Phenylobacterium zucineum HLK1: one gene and its partner. The protein of the gene in region 2 interacts with the protein of the main gene of each other region in a pairwise test. Links are inferred from orthologs where the notes say so. Each region holds a gene or a part of one and is shown on either strand. Other genes may lie near its edges.

What was found.
Region 1: the proteins of secD (region 2) and pheT interact in binary tests that used the Escherichia coli proteins (3 or more experiments, as listed by UniProt). The link is inferred for Phenylobacterium zucineum HLK1 from one-to-one orthologs.

Annotation. Positions count from the first base shown.
Region 1 is NC_011144.1:3,398,472-3,401,880, forward strand. The notes cover bases 115-3,214. They hold pheT (phenylalanine--tRNA ligase subunit beta), read left to right. Parts: upstream 115-502; coding sequence 503-2,926; downstream 2,927-3,214. Other genes in these bases: pheS (phenylalanine--tRNA ligase subunit alpha), read left to right, coding at 115-489; PHZ_RS16525 (TIGR00645 family protein), read left to right, coding at 2,983-3,214. Outside these bases: more of pheS, read left to right, coding at 1-114; more of PHZ_RS16525, read left to right, coding at 3,215-3,409.
Region 2 is NC_011144.1:2,187,157-2,190,398, reverse strand. Bases 129-3,061 are described here. They hold secD (protein translocase subunit SecD), read left to right. Parts: upstream 129-759; coding sequence 760-2,364; downstream 2,365-3,061. Other genes in these bases: secF (protein translocase subunit SecF), read left to right, coding at 2,379-3,061; yajC (preprotein translocase subunit YajC), read left to right, coding at 454-741; PHZ_RS10755 (ATP-binding protein), read right to left, coding at 129-273. Also shown: more of PHZ_RS10755, read right to left, coding at 1-128; more of secF, read left to right, coding at 3,062-3,242. UniProt on the Escherichia coli protein: Part of the Sec protein translocase complex. Interacts with the SecYEG preprotein conducting channel. SecDF uses the proton motive force (PMF) to complete protein translocation after the ATP-dependent function of SecA.

The DNA of each region.
Region 1 (3,409 bases), 1.2 Mb from region 2 along the record:
GGCCGGGTCTACCGCTCGGATTCGGACGCCACCCACACGCCCATGTTCCACCAGCTGGAAGGGCTGGTGATCGACCGGAACATCCACATGGGCCACCTGAAGTGGACGCTGGAGACCTTCACCCGCCGGTTCTTCGAGGCCGAGGGCGTGGTGACCCGCTTCCGGCCGCACCACTTCCCGTTCACCGAGCCGTCCTGCGAGATGGACGTGCAGTGCGACCGCTCGGGCGGGTCGGTGAAGATCGGCCAGGGCAGCGACTGGCTGGAGATCCTGGGCGGCGGGATGGTGCATCCCAACGTGCTGAGGAACTGCGGCCTGGATCCCGACGAATGGCAGGGCTTCGCCTTCGGCCTCGGCGTCGATCGCCTGGGGATGCTGAAGTACGGCATGCCCGACCTGCGCGACATGTTCGGGTCCGACGTGCGCTGGCTGGAGCACTGGGGCTTCTCGGCCTTCCAGGCGCCGAACCCGGCCACCGGCCTCAGCTAAGGGAGAGACGCACATGAAGTTCACCCTCTCCTGGCTGAAGGAGCACCTGGAGACCGACGCCACGGTCGAGCAGGTCGTCGAAGCCATGACCATGGCGGGGCTCGAGGTGGAGTCCGTCGAGGACCCGGCCGCCAAGCTCGCCAAGTTCACGGTCGCCAAGATCGTCGAGGCCGTGCAGCACCCCAACGCCGACAAGCTGCGGGTCTGCCAGGTCGACACCAAGGACGGCCGGCTGGAGATCGTCTGCGGCGCGCCGAACGCGCGGGCGGGCCTGACCACCATCTACGCCCCGATCGGCGCCTATGTGCCAGGCAGCGGCATCACCCTGGAGCCGCGGCCGGTGCGGGGCGTCGTCTCCAACGGCATGCTCTGCTCGGCCAAGGAGCTGGAGGTGGCCGAGGAGTCCGACGGCATCGTCGAACTGCCCGAGGCCCTGCCGGTGGGCGCGAGCGCGGCCGAGGCGTTCGGTCTGGAGGCGGTGATCGACTTCGAGGTCACGCCGAACCGTCCCGACTGGCTGGGCGTGCGCGGCATCGCGCGCGACCTGGCGGCGGCGGGCCTGGGCAAGCTGAAGCCCGAGACCGTCCCGCAGGTGAAGGGGAGCTTCCCCTGCCCGGTGGAGATCCGGGTGGACGGGACCGCCTGCCCGGTGTTCGGCGGCCGGCTGATCCGCGGCGTGAAGAACGGCCCCTCGCCCGAGTGGCTGCAGAAGCGCTTGGCCAGCGTCGGCCTGCGCCCCATCAACGCCCTCGTGGACATCACCAACTTCATCACCCACGACCGCGCCCGGCCGCTGCACGTCTACGACCGCGCCCTGATGGTCGGCGACGTGATCGAGGCGCGCCTCGGCAAAGGCCCGGCCGAGCCCAGCGCGACCGACGCGGCGAGCCCGGCCGCCCACAAGGACGAGCAGCTGATCGCCCTCGACGGCAAGACCTACGACCTGACGCCGGAGATGAGCATCATCGCCGACGCCGACGGCCAGCGCCCGATCGGCCTGGGCGGCGTCATGGGCGGGGAGTCCACCGGCTGCTCCGAGACGACCACCGACGTCTTCGTCGAGTGCGCCTGGTTCGATCCGATCGTCACGGCCCAGACCGGCCGGATCACGGGGATCAATTCGGACGCGCAGTACCGCTTCGCCCGCGGGGTCGACCCGCAGTCGGTGGTCCCGGGGCTCGAGCTCGCCACGGCGATGATCCTGGAGCTGTGCGGCGGCGAGGCGTCCGAGATCCGGCTGGCGGGCGAGGCCCCCGCCCCGCCCGCGCCGATCGCCTTCGACCGCGCCTACGTCAAGAAGCTGGCGGGCCTGGACCTTCCGGCCCAGCGCATCGACGCCATCCTGACGGACCTCGGCTTCGAGGTCGCGGGGAACGCGGTCACGCCGCCCAGCTGGCGCCGCGACGTGGAGGGCAAGGCCGACCTCGTCGAGGAGGTGGCCCGCATCGCCGGCTACGACAACCTGCCGACCGAGCCCCTGCCCGAGGTCGCAACACCGGCCGGCGGGGTGCTGACCCTGCGCCAGCGCCGCCTGCGCGACGCGCGGCGCAGCCTGGCGGCGCGCGGCTACTCCGAGGCGATCACCTGGAGCTTCATGCGCCGGGCCTTCGCCGAGCTGTTCGGCGGCGGCCAGGCCGAGCTCGTGCTGGCCAATCCCATCGCCTCCGATCTCGACTGCATGCGCCCCTCGGCGCTGGGCAACCTGATCGAGGCGGCGGCGCGCAACGCCCGCCGGGGCTTCCCCGACGCGGCGCTGTTCGAGGCCGGGCCGAACTTCCGCGGCGACGCCCCCGGCGACCAGTGGACGGCGGTGACCGCCCTCGTGGCGCCGCATGCGCCCAAGTCGTGGACCAAGACCGCGCCCGATCCGCTGTTCGCGCTGAAGGCCGACCTCATCGCCCTGCTGGACGAGCTGGGCGCGCCCCAGCTGCAGGTGGTCCAGGGCCAGAACAGCCCCTGGTGGCACCCCGGCCGCTCGGCCCGGCTGCAGCTCGGACCCAAAGTGGTGGTGGCGGAGTTCGGCGAACTGCACCCGCAGGTGCTGAAGGCGCTCGACGCCGAGGGTCCCATGCTGGCCTTCGAGGTGAACCTCGACGCCATCCCCGAGCCGAAGAAGAAGGGCCTCAAGACCCGGGCCGCCCTGGAGCTCTCGCCCCTGATGCCGCTGAAGCGCGACTTCGCCTTCGTGGTGTCGGCGGACACGCCCGCCGGCGACCTCGTCCGCCCGATCCTGGGGGCCGACAAGCAGCTGATCGCCGACGTGCGGGTGTTCGACGTCTACCAGGGCCCGGGCGTGCCCGAGGGGCAGAAGTCGGTGGCGATCGAGGTCACCGTCCAGCCGCGGGAGAAGACCCTCACCGACGCCGAGATCGAGGCCCTGTCGGCCCGGATCGTGGCGGCGGCCGAGAAGGCCGCGGGAGCGAAGCTGAGGGGCTAGCCCCACGTCCGGCGGCTGGGTTTGCGCGAGGGCGGCCCAGCCGCTAACTAGCCGCCATGCCCAAGCTTCCCGAGACGATCCGCAAGCCCGCCGCCGAGCGCTGGCTGGAGACCGGCCTGTTCCGCGCCCGCTGGCTGATGGCCCCGTTCTACGTGGGCCTGGTGATCGCCCTGGGCGCCCTGCTGGTGGTCTTCGTCAACGAGGCCTGGCACGAGCTCTCGCACCTGACGTCCATGTCGCCCGAAGAGGCGATCCTGATGGTGCTGGCGCTGATCGACCTGTCGCTGGCCGGCAACCTGCTGCTGATCGTGATCTTCTCGGGCTACGAGAACTTCGTCTCGAAGATCGACACGGGCGACGACGAGGACCGGCCGGGGTGGATGGGCACGGTGGACTTCTCGGGCCTGAAGATGAAGCTGATCGCCTCGATCGTGGCGATCAGCGCCATCGCGCTGCTGCGGTCGTTCATGCAGCTCTCCGAGG
Region 2 (3,242 bases):
TGTGCCCCGCACGCCCCAGAGCAGGACGTGGTTGAACGGCAGGCCCTGGGCGAAGCGCCGCAGGTTCTCGACCACGCGGCCTTTCTGGCGGTCGATCCCGACGAGGCTGTCGAGGGCGAGGGGATAGTCCGGCGCAGGGTGGAAGGCGCCCGTCTCCGGGTCGTGGCGGAACAGCCGCGCGCCGTCGAAGGCGGCCGGCGTGCGCGGCGGCGGGGCGAGGCGTTCGAGGGCGTCGGCGATGCGCTCGAGAACGGGTTTCAGCTCGGGGTCCATCGCCGCGAGGCTTAGCCGCCCCCAGGTTCCATTGCAAAAGCGGGGCGCTGCGCATAGCTTCCGCCGACTTTCGAACGGGGCCGCAGGAAGCGGCCCCGCCCGCAATCCGGAGAGGCCATGTTCGCCACCCCTGCCTATGCCCAAGCCGCCGGCGGCGCCGCCGCTGGAGGCCCCGAGGCCATGCTGATCCAGTTCCTGCCGCTGATCGCGCTGGTCGTCCTGTTCTACTTCCTGATGATCCGGCCGCAGCAGAAGCGGATGAAGCTGCACCAGCAGATGCTGGGCGCTCTGAAGCGCGGCGACACCGTCGTCCTGTCCTCGGGCATGATCGGCAAGGTGGTCCGCGTCGAGGACAAGGAAGTCGGCGTCGAGATCGCCACCGGCGTCACCGTGAAGGTGGTCAAGTCCATGGTCGCCGACGTCCGCGCCAAGGGCGAACCGGCCGCCGCCAACGACGCCAAGGCCTAAGCGAAAAGCCCCCTTCCGATGCTGACCCTCTCGCGCTGGAAGGTTCTCCTCGTCGTCCTGTCGGTCGTGCTGGGGGCGCTGCTCGCGTTTCCCAACGTCGTGCCGCCCGAGACGCGGGCGAGCCTGCCGGGCTTCGTTCCGAAGCAGACCCTGAACCTCGGCCTCGACCTCCAGGGGGGCTCGTACCTCCTGCTCGAGGTCGACACCGAGGCGCTCCGCGCCGAGCGCCTGACCAACACGGTCGAGGACGTCCGAACCCAGCTGCGAGAGGCGCAGATTCCCTTCACCGGCCTTGGGGTGGTCAACGGCGCGGTGGCGGTGCGCATCACCGACCCGGCCCAGGTGCGCGAGGCCCAGACGCTCCTGCGCAACACGCTCGGCGCGCCGCTCGCCGGGACTGTCGGCGGCCGGGACCTGACCGTCTCGACCGAGGCCGACCAGCGCATCCGCGTGACCTTCGTGCCCGAGGCGATGCAGGCCGAATCCGCGCGCGCCGTCGAGCAGTCGATCGAGATCATCCGCCGCCGGGTGGACGAGCTCGGCACGCGCGAGCCGACCATCGTCCGCCAGGGGACCAACCGGATCGTCGTGCAGGCGCCCGGCGAGAGCGATCCCGAGCGGCTGAAGAACGTCATCGGCCAGACCGCCAAGCTGACCTTCCAGATGGTCGACGAGGCCGCCGACCTGAACGAGGCCGCGGCCGGCCGCGTGCCGCCCGGCTCCGAGGTCCTGCCCAGCGACGACGGCGCCGTGCCGTTCTATGTCGTCAAGCGCCGCGCGGTGGTGACGGGCGAGATGCTGACCTCGGCCAGCGCCGCTTTCCACCCCCAGACCGGACAGCCGATCGTCGAGTTCCGCTTCGACGGGCAGGGCGCGCGCCGCTTCGGCGACGCCACCACCCAGAACATCGGCAAGCGCTTCGCGATCGTCCTCGACAAGAAGGTGATCTCGGCGCCGCGGATCAACTCGGCCATCACCGGCGGCTCGGGCTACATCGAGGGCAACTTCACGACCGAATCGGCCAACGACCTGGCCGTCCTGCTGCGCGCCGGCGCCCTGCCGGCGCCGCTGAACGTCGAGGAGCAGCGCACGGTCAGCGCCGAACTCGGCGCCGACGCCATCAAGGCGGGCCAGATCTCCACCGTCGTCGCGTTCGTCTCGGTCGTCGGCTTCATGCTGCTGGCCTACGGCTTCCTGTTCGGCGGCATCTCGATCATCGCCCTGCTGGTCAACGGCCTGCTGATCATCGCCGCCATGAGCCTGACCCAGGCGACGCTGACCCTGCCGGGCATCGCCGGCCTGATCCTGACGCTCGCCATGGCCGTGGACGCCAACGTGCTGATCTACGAGCGCATGCGCGACGAGGTCCGCGCCGGGCGCACCGCCATCGCGGCCATGGACGCCGGCTTCTCCCGGGCCATGACCACCATCGTCGACGCCAACCTGACGACGCTGCTGGCGGCGCTGCTGATGTTCCAGTTCGGCGCCGGCCCGGTGAAGGGCTTCGCCTGGACGCTGTCCATCGGCGTGGTCACCTCGGTGTTCACCGCCGTCCTCATCACCCAGGTTCTGCTGGCCTTGTGGTATCGCACCACGCGGCCCAAGACCCTGCCGATCGCGTAAGGAGGGCCTGACCCATGTGGCCCCTGATCAAGATCATCCCGATCAAGACGAACTTCCGGTTCGTCCGGTTCGCCAAGATCGCCGGGATTCTCTCGGCCCTCGCGGTGATCGCCTCGCTGGCGCGCGCCCTGATGCCGTTCGAGCCGCCCTGCGGCGGCCTGAACTGCGGCATCGACTTCACCGGCGGCACGGTCATCGAGCTGTCGACCGCGCCCCAGCAGGTCGACCTCGCTGCGGCCCGCGCGGCGATCAACCGCCTCGAACTGGGCGACCCCCAGGTGCAGGGCTTCGGCGACGGCACCGCCGCCATGGTCCGCTACCAGCCCCCGGCCGGCGCGAGCGCCGACCAGGTGGCCGAGCAGGTCCGCGGCGCCCTGACCCAGGCGCTGGGCCAGGTGACCTTCGACGCGCCGGACGTGGTGGGCGCCAAGGTCTCGGGCGAGCTCTTCCAGAGCGGCCTGACCGCGCTCGGCCTCGCGATCCTGCTGATGCTGATCTACATCTGGTTCAGGTTCGAGCTGCAGTTCGGCATCGGCGCCGTCGTGGGCCTGTTCCACGACGTCATCCTGACGTTCGGCCTGATCGCCTTCTTCCAGCTCGAGTTCAGCCTGAACACGGTGGCGGCGATCCTGACGGTCATCGGCTACTCGATGAACGACACCGTGGTGGTGTTCGACCGCCTCCGGGAGAACCTGCGCAAGTACAAGCGCATGCCTCTGCGCGAGGTCATCGACCTGTCGATCAACGAGACCCTGTCGCGGACCATCATCACCGGCGTGACCGCGATCATGGCGCTGACGGGTCTGGCGCTCTTCGGCGGACCGACCCTGTTCGACATGTCGATCGTGCTGATCTTCGGCATCATCATCGGCACCTAC